4 regions of the Kocuria sp. CPCC 205258 genome follow, and region 3 is predicted to be linked to each of the others. Evidence: riboswitches for the same ligand, from Rfam matches in the RefSeq annotation. Region 3 holds a riboswitch; each other region holds the start of a gene.
The links. Region 3 has a riboswitch for S-adenosylmethionine ahead of RF644_RS14500 (bifunctional o-acetylhomoserine/o-acetylserine sulfhydrylase). Riboswitches for the same ligand answer to the same signal wherever they lie in the genome.
Positions count from the first base shown of each region.

Region 1: linked by a shared signal. The riboswitch ahead of RF644_RS15100 (MetQ/NlpA family ABC transporter substrate-binding protein) and the one ahead of RF644_RS14500 (bifunctional o-acetylhomoserine/o-acetylserine sulfhydrylase) in region 3 are both predicted to bind S-adenosylmethionine.
Region 2: linked by a shared signal. The riboswitch ahead of RF644_RS01625 (cobalamin-independent methionine synthase II family protein) and the one ahead of RF644_RS14500 (bifunctional o-acetylhomoserine/o-acetylserine sulfhydrylase) in region 3 are both predicted to bind S-adenosylmethionine.
Region 4: linked by a shared signal. The riboswitch ahead of RF644_RS16320 (O-acetylhomoserine aminocarboxypropyltransferase/cysteine synthase family protein) and the one ahead of RF644_RS14500 (bifunctional o-acetylhomoserine/o-acetylserine sulfhydrylase) in region 3 are both predicted to bind S-adenosylmethionine.

Region 1 is NZ_JAVKPS010000010.1:27,737-31,026, forward strand. Features, by position in the region: gene dxr (1-deoxy-D-xylulose-5-phosphate reductoisomerase) at 1-1,113, shown strand, start outside; SAM riboswitch class IV at 1,158-1,274, shown strand; gene RF644_RS15100 (MetQ/NlpA family ABC transporter substrate-binding protein) at 1,375-2,268, shown strand; gene RF644_RS15105 (methionine ABC transporter ATP-binding protein) at 2,265-3,290, shown strand, end outside.
Region 2 is NZ_JAVKPS010000001.1:349,104-352,393, reverse strand. Features, by position in the region: gene RF644_RS01625 (cobalamin-independent methionine synthase II family protein) at 1-1,141, opposite strand, end outside; SAM riboswitch class I at 1,155-1,258, opposite strand; gene RF644_RS01620 (3-hydroxybutyrate dehydrogenase) at 1,451-2,215, shown strand; gene RF644_RS01615 (IclR family transcriptional regulator) at 2,319-3,098, opposite strand; gene RF644_RS01610 (CoA transferase subunit A) at 3,241-3,290, shown strand, end outside.
Region 3 is NZ_JAVKPS010000009.1:9,287-12,576, reverse strand. Features, by position in the region: gene RF644_RS14510 (CPBP family intramembrane glutamic endopeptidase) at 1-739, shown strand, start outside; gene RF644_RS14505 (VOC family protein) at 763-1,401, opposite strand; SAM riboswitch class IV at 1,544-1,659, shown strand; gene RF644_RS14500 (bifunctional o-acetylhomoserine/o-acetylserine sulfhydrylase) at 1,736-3,136, shown strand; gene RF644_RS14495 (homoserine O-acetyltransferase) at 3,148-3,290, shown strand, end outside.
Region 4 is NZ_JAVKPS010000012.1:70,858-74,147, reverse strand. Features, by position in the region: gene RF644_RS16325 (cystathionine gamma-synthase) at 1-109, opposite strand, end outside; gene RF644_RS16320 (O-acetylhomoserine aminocarboxypropyltransferase/cysteine synthase family protein) at 117-1,445, opposite strand; SAM riboswitch class IV at 1,483-1,604, opposite strand; gene RF644_RS16315 (Lrp/AsnC family transcriptional regulator) at 1,717-2,169, opposite strand; gene RF644_RS16310 (thiamine pyrophosphate-dependent enzyme) at 2,411-3,290, shown strand, end outside.

The DNA of each region.
Region 1 (3,290 bases), on a different contig from region 3:
CCGTTCACCGTGGTCGCCCTCGCCGCCGGACCACGGCACCTCGAGCTCCTCGCCGAGCAGGCCCTCGAGACCCGCGCCGCGCTCGTGGCGACCAGCGGCACCGCCCAGGACGCCGCCCGGCTGGCCGGCCTCATCGCGGACCGGGCCGCGTCCGCCGGGGCCGGGGGATACCGCCCGGACGTCGTGCACGGGCCCGACGCCGCGTCCGCGGCCGCCGCCCACCCCGACGCCGACCTCGTGCTCAACGGGATCACCGGCTCCATCGGGCTCGCCCCCACGCTGGCGGCGCTGCGGGCCGGGCACCGGCTCGCCCTGGCGAACAAGGAGTCCCTGATCGCCGGCGGCGCCCTGGTCAAGGCCGCCGCCGCGGCCACCGGGGACCCGGACGCCCTGATCCCCGTGGACTCCGAGCACTCCGCGCTGGCGCAGGCGCTGCGCGGCGGCACCGCCGCGGAGGTGGACCGGCTCGTGCTGACGGCCTCCGGCGGGCCCTTCCGCGGCCGGTCCCGGGCTGAGCTCGAGACGGTCACGCCCCGGGACGCGCTGCGCCACCCGACGTGGGACATGGGCCTGATGGTGACGACCAACTCGGCGACCATGGTGAACAAGGCCCTCGAGGTGCTCGAGGCCCACCTGCTCTTCGACGTCCCCCTCGAGCGCATCGACGTGGTGCTCCACCCCCAGTCGGTCGTGCACTCCATGGTCCAGTTCGTGGACGGCTCCACCCTCGCCCAGGCCTCGCCCCCGGACATGCGCCTGCCCATCGCCCTCGGTCTGGCCTGGCCGCACCGGGTGCCCGGGGCCGCCCTGCCGTGCGACTGGACGCGCGCCACGGAGTGGACCTTCGAGCCCCTCGACCCGGTGGCGTTCCCCGCCGTCGAGCTCCTCAAGGCGGCGGGGGAGCGGGGCGGGACCTTCCCCGCCGTATTCAACGCGGCCAACGAGGAGGCGGTGCACGCCTTCCACGACGGCCGGATCCGGTTCCCCGCCATCGTGGACACGGTCGAGGCGGTGCTGGGCGAGCACGACGACGACGGCCCGCTGGAGCTCGAGGCCGTGCTGGCGGCCGAGCGCTGGGCCCGCGGGCGGGCCCGCGAGGTCCTCGCCCGCTGACCGGGCCGGGCCCGGCCCCGCCGCACGTGCTAGTCTGTCGGGCGGATGACGAGTCCCAGCGTGCAGCCCTGGCTTGCTGGGCGGCAACCCTCTCCCGTAGTGGGGTGCCCCAGGTGAACCATCCGGCACCGGCCGACGACGGCCGGCGGCAAGTACGGTCCGACCGCGCACGCGCCCTCCGGCGCGCCCTCGACCGTGGCCGCCGGACCCGTTGGCCCCGGTGGAGACCTCCGACACCCCGGACCCACGGAAAGGCACCACATGCGATCGCAGCGCCTCCCCTTCCTCGCCCTGGCCACGACCCTCGGCCTCGCCCTCACCGCCTGCGGCGGCTCCGCCGGGGAGTCCTCCGGCGAGGGCGTGCTCGCCGACGACAAGGTCACCATCGGCGTGGTGGGCACCGACCCGACCCACGACGCCCTCCAGCGGGTGGCCGAGGAGCAGGGCATCACCGTCGAGTACGTCGACTTCTCCGACTACAACCAGCCCAACCCCGCCACCGAGTCCGGTGACGTGGAGATGACCTGGTTCCAGCACGTCCCGTTCCTCGCCGACTACAACAACGCGGCCGGCGGCTCCATCACCCCGATCGGCTCGACCTCGATCTACCCGCTGGGCCTGTACTCCAACCAGTACGACTCCGTGGAGCAGTTCCAGGAGGGCGACGAGATCGCGGTGCCCAACGACGCCGTGAACCTCTCCCGGGCCCTGCTCGTGCTCGAGGCCGCAGGTCTCGTGGAGCTGAGCAGCGACACCCTCATCCCCACCGAGCTCGACGTCGACACCGAGGCCTCCACGGTGCGGGTCACGCCGGTCTCCGCGGAGCAGACGGTGCTCTCGCTCGACTCGGTGGCCGGCTCGGTCATCAACAACGACTTCCTCTCGCGGGCCGACATCGACCCGCAGTCCGCGCTCGCCCAGGACGACCCCGAGTCCGAGGGCTCCCGCGCCTACGTCAACCTCTTCACCACCACGGAGGAGCTCGCCGACGACGAGACCCTCCGGCAGGTCGCGGACCTCTACCACGAGCAGGCCGTGCTCGACGCCGAGATGGAGGAGACCAAGGACACCGCCGTGCCGCTGCAGCTGGAGCCGGAGGAGCTCCAGGAGCTGACCGCGCGCTACCAGCAGGAGCTGAAGGACCAGGAGCAGTGAGCGCGGCGGTCCCCGCCGGGCCGCCCGCACCCGGGCGCCCGGACGAGGTGCTCGTCTCCTTCCGCAACGTCTCCAAGACCTTTCGCACCGGCTCGGGGCGGGCGGCGCGCGAGGTGCTCGCGGTCGACGACGTCACCCTCGACGTCCGCCGCGGAGAGATCTTCGGCGTGATCGGCTACTCCGGGGCGGGCAAGTCCACCCTCGTGCGCCTGATCAACGGGCTCGAGCCCGTGTCCTCGGGCTCCCTGACCGTGGAGGGCTTCGAGGTGGCCGGCCGGCGCGAGACCGAGCTGGCGCCCGTGCGGCAGGAGATCGGGATGATCTTCCAGCAGTTCAACCTCTTCACCTCCCGCACCGTCGCCGGCAACGTCGAGTACCCGCTCAAGCGGGCCGGCTGGCCGAAGGAGAAGCGCCGGGCGCGGGTGGCCGAGCTGCTCGAGTTCGTGGGCCTCGCCGCCCGCGCCGGCAACTACCCGGAGCAGCTCTCCGGCGGGCAGAAGCAGCGCGTGGGCATCGCCCGCGCGCTGGCGACCAGCCCGAAGCTGCTCCTGGCCGACGAGTCGACGAGCGCCCTCGACCCGGAGACCACCCAGGAGGTGCTGCAGGTGCTGCAGCGGGTCAACCGGGAGCTCGGGATCACGATCGTGATCATCACCCACGAGATGGACGTGGTCCGCGCGATCGCCGACCGGGTGGCCGTCATGCAGGACGGGAAGGTCGTGGAGCACGGCTCCACCGTGGACATCTTCGCCCGGCCCCGCACCGAGACCGCCCGCCGCTTCGTCTCCTCCGTCCTGCACTCGGTGCCCGACGCCCGCGAGGTCGAACGGCTGCGCCGCGCCCACCGGGGGCGCCTGGTGATCGTGGACGTCGGCGACGGCGTGGACATCGGCGGGGTGCTCTCGGACGGCGCCGCCCGCGGGGTCCGCTTCACCATCGCCTACGGCGGGATCAGCGTGCTCCAGGAGCAGTCGTTCGGGTCCCTGACCTTCGAGCTGACCGGTGCGGACGCGGCCGTGCAG
Region 2 (3,290 bases), on a different contig from region 3:
CGGCGATCTGCGGGTGGATCCGCCCGCCCAGGCCGCAGTCGGTCGAGGCGATGACGTTCTCGCGGCCCACCTGGCGGGCGAAGCGCTCGATCCGGTCGGCCACCAGCTCCGGGTGCTCCACCACGTTGGTGGCGTGGGAGACGATCCCCGGGATGATGACCTTGCCCTCGGGCAGCTCGTGGTCCTGCCAGACCTTCCACTCGTGCTCGTGCCGGGCGTTGGCGGCCTCGAAGCTGTAGCCGCCGGCCCTGATGGAGAGCATGAGCTCCACCAGGTGCTCGAACCCGAGGTCCGTGGTGTGCGGGCCGTGCCAGGAGCCCCAGCACAGGTGGAAGCGGACCTGCTCCTCCGGGATGCCCTCGAGGGCGTAGTTGAGGGCCTCGACCCGCTTGCGGGTGAACGCGAGGTAGTCCTCCACGCCGGGCTCGGGGTTGACCTGGTCCCAGTTCTCCGCGATGGACGGGTCGTCGATCTGCACGATCAGCCCGGCGTCGGTGATCGCCCGGTACTCCTCGCGCATCACCTCGGCGCACGCGGTGAGGACCTCGTCCTCGTCCGCGTAGTGGGTGTTCTCCAGCCGGGCGCACGAGCCCGGGGACAGGGCGGCGAGGTAGCCCTCGCTCGCGCCCGTGGCCTGCAGCCCGGCCTTGAGGTTGCGGATGTCCGCCTCCAGCGCCGCGTGGCCCGTGTACTCCAGCTTCCCGGTGATCTTCGGGAACGGCGCCTGCTTGCCCGTGGTGATGCCCGAGGAGGGGTCCGTGTACGCCTCGTGGAACAGCCGGCGGTCCCGGCGGTCCCCGAAGCTCGTCAGGACCACCCTGCCCGGCGAGGAGCGCTGCGGCTCCTGCTCCCACAGGTCCACGTCGCCGGGGGTCAGGCCCGAGATCCGGGCGAAGATGTAGTGCCACCACGCGCCGTAGTCGACCTCCGCGGCCATGACGTGGCCGTACTCGCCGTCGTTGACCACGTCGATCCCGAGCTCGGCCTGCCGGCGGACCACGTCGACCACCGAGTCCTGCAGGAGCCGGTCGTACTCCGCCTCCGGGACGGCCCCCTTCGCCCGGTTGGCCTCGAGCAGCGCCGGGGTGCGCGGGAGGGACCCGGCGTGGGTCGTGCGGATGCGGTCGGCGCTTCGCAGCATGGGTCGTGCGTCCTTTCCATCGGTCCTGGCGGTAGCACCGGAGGCGGGACGGGGATGCCGTCGCCCGGGTTGCTGCGGCGTCGTCGAGCCAGATCTCTCGGCCGCTCTGGATGGTGACCCTGTCATCCAAGCGCACCCGTGCGCGCTGCGCCATTCGGCGCCCGGATGACGGACATGACGCCGTGTGACGCGACCCGGCGCGCACTCCCGGGCGGAGCTGTCCTTCGCGAACATGGCCTGGATCACATACCGTGGCGGTGATCCGTGCCCCTCACCCCGCGGGCACGACGGACCAGAGGAAGGACCCCCATGTCCCAGACGCCCCAGCAGCAGGACCTCGAGGGCCGCACGGCGCTCGTCACCGGTGGCGCGAGCGGCATCGGCCTGGCCGCAGCCCGGGCCCTCGCCGGCTCCGGCGCGCACGTGGTCGTGGCCGACGTCGACGAGGCCGGGGCGCAGCGCGTTGCGGACGAGCTCGGCGGCCGCGCGTGGGCGGTCGACCTGCTCGACACCGCGGCGCTCGCCGAGCTGAGCCTCGAGGTCGACGTGCTGGTCAACAACGCCGGCATCCAGAAGGTCGCACCCCTCCAGGAGTTCGACCCCGCGGACTTCCACCGGATCCTGGTGCTGATGCTGGAGTCTCCGTTCCTGCTGGTGCGCGCCGCGCTGCCGCAGATGTACGAGCGCGGCTGGGGGCGCGTCATCAACGTCTCCTCCGTGCACGGGCTGCGGGCGTCCCCCTACAAGAGCGCCTACGTCTCGGCGAAGCACGGCCTGGAGGGGCTGTCCAAGACCGTCGCGGTGGAGGGCGCGGCCCACGGGGTGACGAGCAACTGCATCAACCCCGGCTACGTGCGCACCCCGCTCGTCGAGAAGCAGATCGCCGACCAGGCGAGGGTGCACGGGATCCCCGAGTCCGAGGTGGTGGAGCGCATCATGCTCGGCGAGACGCCGATCAAGAAGCTCGTGGACCCGGAGGACGTCGGCAGCCTGGTCGCGTGGCTGGCCGGACCGCACGCGTCCATGGTCACCGGGGCCTCCTACACGATGGACGGCGGCTGGACGGCGCGCTGAGCCCGCCCCGGGCCGCGGTGGCGCACTGCGGCGCCGCGTCCGGACCGCCCGGCGGCCCGGACTGACCTGGTGGTCCGGACGGTCCGCTGCCGGTCCGGGCCGCTCAGCGGTGACCCAGCTCCCGGGAGAGCCGGTGGGCCTCCGTGAGCAGGGCCCGGCCCAGGAGCTGCCGGCGCTCGCCGCTGAACCGGGGCTCGATGCCCGTGAGGCTCAGTGCGTAGACCGGCGCGCCCGTCGCGTCGAAGACCGCGGCGGCCATGCCCCAGCTGCCCTCGACGATCAGCCCCGGGTTCACGGCGAAGCCCTCCCGCCGGACGTCCGCGAGCAGCTCCCGGATCAGCTCGGGCGTGTGCAGTGGGCCCCACTCGGCGCGGGCCCCGGCCGTGGCCGCGAGGACCCGGTCCACCTCCGCGTCCGGGAGGTGGGCCAGGACCGCCAGCCCCGCCGATGCCACGCCGAGCGGCAGCCGCAGCCCCTCGTAGAGGACGTGGGAGCGGATGGGGAAGGCGCCCTCCACGCGTGCCAGGCAGACCGTCTCCAGCCCCCGGCGGACCGAGAGGAACGCGCTCTCGCCGGTGGCCTCCGCGAGCCGGCGCAGCGAGGGCCCGGCCAGCTCCCGGATCGGATAGCGGTGGGCCGCCACCGCGCCCAGCACGTACAGCTCGGGGCCCAGCTGCCAGGCCCCGGTCCCGGCGTCGCGGTCCACGAGGCCCTCCTCGGCCAGCCCTGTGAGCAGCCGGTGCACGGTGGGGCGGGTCAGCCCGGTCTCGACGGCGAGCTCCGCCACCGTGCTGCCCCGTTCCCGCCCCGCGACGGCCCGCAGCAGCTGCCCCACCCGGTGGACCACCTGGGTCCCCTGGCCTGTCGTCCGCCCCTGTCCCATGACTCCACTATATGGACAGCCGGGGGACGAATGGCCGGATGCTGAGGAGAAGCGCCGTCATCCCGCCGGAGCTGTTGACCGGCATGTGGAGGCTCCCTAGATTGAGTGCTGGGTCACAGTCGGACGAGAGGAAGGGACAAGGGTGTCCAAGGTCAGAGACAACGCCGCCGAGCTGCTGGCGGAGAGCCTGCG
Region 3 (3,290 bases):
CGGCTCCACCCGCGCCGATCTGTGGCTGCAGGTGCTCCTGGTGCTCGGGGTGTCCCTGGGCGCCTCGGCCCTCTGGGCGGTGCTGTCCCTCGCCGAGCACCTGGCGCGCGGACCGCTGTCCGAGGCGCAGGCCACGATGAACCCGCCGCTGAGCCCGCAGCCCCTCATCGACCTGCTGCGCCAGCTCACCGGGATCGCCCTGGACCTGGTGCCGGTGCTGCTCGCGCTCTACCTGCTCGCCGGCTCCGCCGGCGCGCTGGGCACGGTCCGCCGGCGGATCGGCCTCGACGCCCGGATGCCCCTCCCGGACCTGGGCCTCGGCACCGTGCTCTTCCTGCTCATGGGCCTGGGCACGCTGGCGCTCTACGGCGCCGGCCGGGCCCTGGGTGTCACCGCGGAGGTGACCACGTCCGGGCTCGCCGCGCACTGGTGGACGGTGCCCGTGCTGCTGCTCTCGGCCGTGCGCCACGCCCTGGTCGAGGAGGTCGTGGTGGTCGCGTTCCTGACCGACCGGCTGACCCGCATCGGGTGGAGCTGGCCCGTGGTGCTGGTGGTCACGGCCCTGTTCCGCGGCAGCTACCACCTCTACCAGGGGATCGGGCCCTTCCTCGGCAACGTGGTGATGGGCCTCGTCTTCGCGGAGCTCTACCGGCGCACCGGCCGGGTGATGCCCCTCGTCGTCGCGCACTTCCTGCTGGACGCCGTCGGCTTCCTCGGGGCCGCCCGGCTGCTGGGCTGAGCCCCGCCCCGCGGTGCCCGGCCTCAGATGGTGACGGCGCCGTCCGGGGTGCTGAACGTGACGGAGAGCACCCCGGGGGTGCCGTCCGGATAGCGCCAGTCGACCTCGAGGTCCTCGAGGGCGGTCTCGACGGGAGCGCCCAGCCACTCGGCGACCCGCTCCGGGGCACCGGCGATGGTCATCCCTGCGAGCCCGACGTCCGTGATCCGCGCCTGGGACGGGTGCATCTCCGGGGCGGAGTCGAAGTGGATCATGAACGGCAGCTGCGGATCGGCGATCAGGCCCTTGACGCCGATCTGGTGCCACTCCAGGCACCGGCCGTCCGGGAACACCCGGTGGCCGGGCACGGAGCGGCGCCCCAGGCGCTGCTCGAAGGGGGCGAGGTCCTCGACCTCCACGACCCAGCCCAGCCAGCCGCCGCCGGCGGCGGACCGCGCGCGCACGGCCTGGCCGAAGGGCGCCTTCTCCGCCGCCGGGTGCTGGAGGACCTCGACGACCTCCACGTACTGGTGGTTCGTGAGCGGCAGGATCATGTTGCGGGTGCCGAAACGGGGGTGCACCCCGCCCTTGACCGGTTCGATCCCGAGCTGGTCGGCGATGCGCTCGGTGGTGGCCTCCAGGCCCTCCGGGCGGCAGGCGTAGGACACGTGGTCGACTCTCATGGGCACATCGTGGCACCCTGTGAGTTTCGTCTCCAAATCGGTCCGCGACGCGCCAGGCGCCGTGCGGGCGACACCCCTGCGGGGGCGTCACGCCGAGCCCCGGCTTGACGCCGTGCGGGCCTGATCCGGAGAATGCTGTCCAGGTCATGAGCGCCAGCGTCCAAGCCCCAGCTAGCTGGCCGGCAACCCTCCACCGCGGTGGGGTGCCCTGGGTGAAGACCAGGCTCCTCGCGACCGGCGAGCGAGCAAGCGCGGGTCCCCGGCGCCCGGCCGTTCCCGGCCGCACCGCCTCGGCCGGGACGGGACCCCTGAGATCCACAAGGAGTCCCACGGCATGTCCGATCTCCCCAGCACCGACGCCTCCGCCGCCCGCACCGACGCGGCCGAGCGCCCCACCCCCGAGAACCCCGGGGGCTGGGCCTTCGAGACCCGGCAGATCCACGCGGGACAGAGCCCCGACCCGGTCACCGGCTCGCGCGCCCTGCCGATCCACCAGACCACGTCCTTCGTCTTCCCCGACGCCCAGGCCGCCGCCGACCGCTTCGCGCTCGCCGAGCTCGGCCCGATCTACACGCGGATCGGCAACCCGACCACGGAGGTCGTGGAGAACCGGATCGCCGCCCTGGAGGGCGGCGTGGGCGCCCTCATGCTCAGCGCGGGGCAGTCGGCGACGACGTTCGCCGTGCTCAACGTCGCCGGCGCGGGCGACCACCTCGTGGCCAGCCCCAGCCTGTACGGCGGGACCTACAACCTCTTCAAGTTCACGCTGCCCAAGCTCGGCATCGAGACCACCTTCGTCTCCGACCCCGACGATCCCGAGGCGTGGCGGCGGGCGGTCCGGCCCAACACCAAGGCCTTCTTCGCCGAGACGATCCCGAACCCGCGCAACGACGTCCTCGACATTGAGACGGTCTCCGGGATCGCCCACGACCACGAGGTCCCGCTCATCGTGGACAACACCGTGGCGACCCCCTACCTCGTCCAGCCCCTGCGCTGGGGCGCGGACGTCGTGGTGCACTCGGCCACCAAGTTCCTCGGCGGGCACGGCACGGCCATCGGCGGAGTGATCGTGGACTCCGGGGCCTTCGACTACGGCCGCTACCCGGACCGCTTCCCCGGCTTCAACCAGCCGGACGAGTCCTACGGCGGCCTCGTCTACGCCGAGGCCCTGGGCGCTGAGGGGCCCTTCGGCGTCAACCTGTCCTACATCCTCAAGGCCAGGGTGCAGCTGCTGCGCGACCTCGGCTCGGCGATCTCCCCGTTCAACGCGTTCCTCATCGAGCAGGGCATCGAGACGCTGTCCCTGCGGATGGAGCGGCACGTGGCCAACGCCGGGACGGTGGCCCGCTGGCTCGAGGCCCGCGAGGACGTGCGCTCGGTGACCTGGGCCGGGCTGGAGTCCTCCCCGTGGCACGAGCGGGCGCAGAAGTACGCGCCCCGGGGCGCCGGGTCGATCCTGGGCTTCGTCCTCGACGGCGGCCGGGAGGCCGGGGCCGCCTTCGTGGACGCCCTGACCCTGCACTCGAACGTCGCCAACATCGGCGACGTCCGCTCCCTCGTGATCCACCCCGCGTCCACCACGCACAGCCAGCTCCTGCCCGAGGAGCAGCTGGCCGCCGGCGTGGAGCCCGGCTTCGTGCGCCTGTCCGTGGGCCTGGAGCACATCGACGACATCCTGGCGGACCTGGAGCAGGGCTTCGCCGCGGCCGCGGCCGCGCAGGGAGGACAGGAGTGACCGTGACGGTCGTGAGGGGCTCCGGCGCCGGGACCGCCGTCCGCGAGGACGGCGTGCCGCGGGTCGCCGGGATCGGCGAGCTGGAGCTCGAGTCGGGCTTCCGGCTGCCCGACGTCCGGATCGCCTACGAGACGTGGGGCACGCTCGCCCCGGA
Region 4 (3,290 bases), on a different contig from region 3:
AGATCGGCGGGATGACCGCCCCGGTCAGCGGGTCGGGCTCCTGGCCGGCGTGGACGGCGGTGGTCGTGAAGCCCCGGTGGCGGGTGCGGGTCTCGGTGGGGGACGTCATGGCGGGCTCACTTCCGGGTGGTCTGGACGGCGGTGACGACGGTGTCGAGGGCCTGGCCGAGGTCGGCCACGAGGTCCTGGGGGGACTCGAGGCCGATCGAGAGCCGGATCGTGGTCTCGGCGATCCCGCCGGCCCGGCGCTGCTCGGGGGTCAGGCGGCAGTGCGTCATGGCCGCCGGGTGGGCCACGAGGCTGCGGGTGTCCCCGATGTTGGCCACCAGCTTGAACAGCCGGAGCGCGTCGATGAACGGGCCCACGGCGCCGTCCGGGGCGGCGAGGTCGAAGGAGAACACGGAGCCGGTCCCGCGCGGGAAGTCCCGGGCCGCGATCCCGGCGCCGGGGTCCCCGGGCAGGCCGGGGTGGTGGACGCGGGCGACGGCGGGGTGCCCGGCCAGGAACTCGGCCACCGCCAGCGCCGAGGCCGTGTGGCGGGCCACGCGCAGGTCGAGGGTCTCGGTGCCCTGCAGGATCTGGCTGGCGTTGAACGGGGAGAGCGTGGTGCCGAGGTCGTGCACGTACTTCGCCCGGACCAGGTGCAGGTAGGGGCTGGCGGCGGCGCACTTGTCGACGAGGCTGAGCCCGCCCCAGCGGGCGCGGGCCTGGGTGAACTGCGGCCACTTGTCCGGCCGGGCGGACCAGTCGAAGGTCCCGCCGTCCACGACCGCCCCGGCGAGCGCGTTGCCGTGCCCGCCCAGGAACTTGGTGGCCGAGTGCACCACGATGTCGGCGCCCTTCTCCAGCGGCCGGTACAGGGCCGGGGACGCGAGGGTGTTGTCGACGACGACGGGCACCCCGGCGGCCCGGGCGACGTCGGCGATCCCGGGCAGGTCCGGGAGGGTGGCCAGCGGGTTGCCGATGGACTCGAGCAGGAACGCGCGGGTGTCGGGGCGCACGGCCGCGGCCCACGCCCCCGGGGCGGTGGGGTCCACGAAGGAGACCTCGATGCCGTAGTCCGCGAAGGAGTCGGTGAGCAGGTCCACCGTGCCCCCGTAGAGCTTCTCGGAGGCCACGAGGTGCTTCCCGGCGCCCTGGCCGAGCAGGGCCAGCAGCGCCACGGCCACGGCGGACTGGCCCGAACCGGTCGCCACGGCGCCCGCGCCGCCCTCGAGGTCGCTGATCCGCTGCTCGAGCACGGCCACCGTGGGGTTGCCGGTGCGCGTGTAGGTGAAGCCCGCCCGGGTCTGGGCGAACATCTGCCGGGCCGCCTCGTAGTCCGGGAACTCGAAGGCCGCGGTCTGGTAGATCGGCACCGTCAGGGTGCGCTGGACGACCTGGTCGTGGGTGCCGGCGTGGATCTGCCGGGTCGCGAGGTCGTGGTCGGTCACGGGGATGGACATGGCGCTGCTCCTGTGCCTTGCTCTTACCCGCACCGGTCACCCGCGCGGACCCGGTGGGCACGCCGCGGAAGATGCAGGCCGCTTCCTCATCCGAACCACCCAATGAGCATGGGGTTGGTGCGTGACCAAGTCGGAGCTTGGCGGTCACGTCTCGTGAAGCTGGAACAACACTATGCGCAGAGGTAGTGGGTGTCCCTCCGCGTCGGAAGATGACGACCGTGACGGTTCGTGACGCCGGCCGTGCGCGCCGGGCCCGGCGCGGGCCCTCGCGTCAGGCCCGGGTGTCGATGTCCTCGAAGATCAGGAACGTCTGGGTGTCCACCACACCGGGCAGCTGCTGGACGTGCTCGAAGATCACCTGCCGCAGGTGCACGGTGTCCACGGCCCGCACGAGGAGCATGACGTCGAAGTTCCCGCCCACCAGGGCGATGTGGTGCACGGCGGGGATCGCCTGGAGCTGGGCGCACAGCTCCCGCCAGGTGTTCTGCTGGAGCTTGAGCGTCACGTACGCGGAGGCCTGCAGGCCCGCCCGCACCGGGTCGATCACGGTGCTGAAGCGCAGGATCACCCCCTCGTCCCGGAGCCGGTTGATCCGGGCGTAGGCGTGGGCCCGGGAGACGTGCACGGCCGCGGCGATCGCCGTCACGGACTGCCTCGCGTCCCGGGACAGCTCCGCGAGGATCTTCCGGTCGGTCTCGTCCAGCGGCACGGGGGTCGAGGGCACGGCGGGCTCCTTCGGGGCGGGTCGGGCGCGGGGCCCGGAACGTGTCGGACGAATGCGTGTGCTCCACGCCACACTAGAACATTTCGTCCACGCGCGGTGCACTGTCCGTCTCAGACTTCTGCATTTTCCCCGCTCTGTGGATACGAACCATGCCCGGTTCCCATACTGGGGAGACAGAGCCGCACCACCTTCCTGCCCTCCCCGGACCGCGGCCGCACCGGGGACCGACCGAGGGGACACCATGAGCCAGACCGTCGAGACCCCCGAGGACCCGATCCTCCGGGCCTCCCAGAGCTTCGGCATCACGCCGGAGCAGTACATGCTCCCGGCCCGCGGCGAGATCCGCATGGTCGACCCGAGCGGGCGGCTGCTCGCCCCCGAGGAGCAGGGCACCGGCCCCGGCCACGAGTACCCGCTGCCGGCCCCGGACGTCCTGCTGGGCGCCTACGAGAAGCTGGTGGTCGGGCGGCGGGTCAACGACCAGAACTCCGCGCTGGTCCGCCAGGGCCGGATGGCCGTCTACCCGTCCAGCCACGGCCAGGAGGCCTGCCAGGTGGCGGCCGCCCTGTGCCTCGAGGAGGGCGACTGGCTGTTCCCCACCTACCGGGACACCGTGGCGGTCATGACCAAGGGCGTGGACCCGATGCAGGTCATGGCGATCTTCCGCGGCGAGTGGCACAGCGGCTACGACCCGTACGAGCACTGCGTGGGCATCCAGTCGACCCCGCTCACCACCCAGCTGCTGCACGCGGTGGGCGTGGCCCACGCCGCCAAGCTGCGCGGCGAGGACACCGTGGTCCTGGCGATGTGCGGGGACGGCGCCACCAGCGAGGGCGACTTCCACGAGGCCCTGAACTTCGCGGCCGTGTTCAAGCTGCCGGTCGTGTTCTTCGTGCAGAACAACGGTTACGCGATCTCCGTGCCCCTGTCCCAGCAGTCCGCGGCCCCGAGCCTCGCCCACAAGGCGGTGGGCTACGGCATGGCCGGCGAGCGCGTGGACGGCAACGACCTCGTGGCGCTGCTCGCCACCCTGCGGCGCGCCGTGGACCTGGCCCGCTCCGAGTCCGAGCCCCTCCTCGTGGAGGCGCACACCTACCGCATGCAGGCGCACACCAACGCCG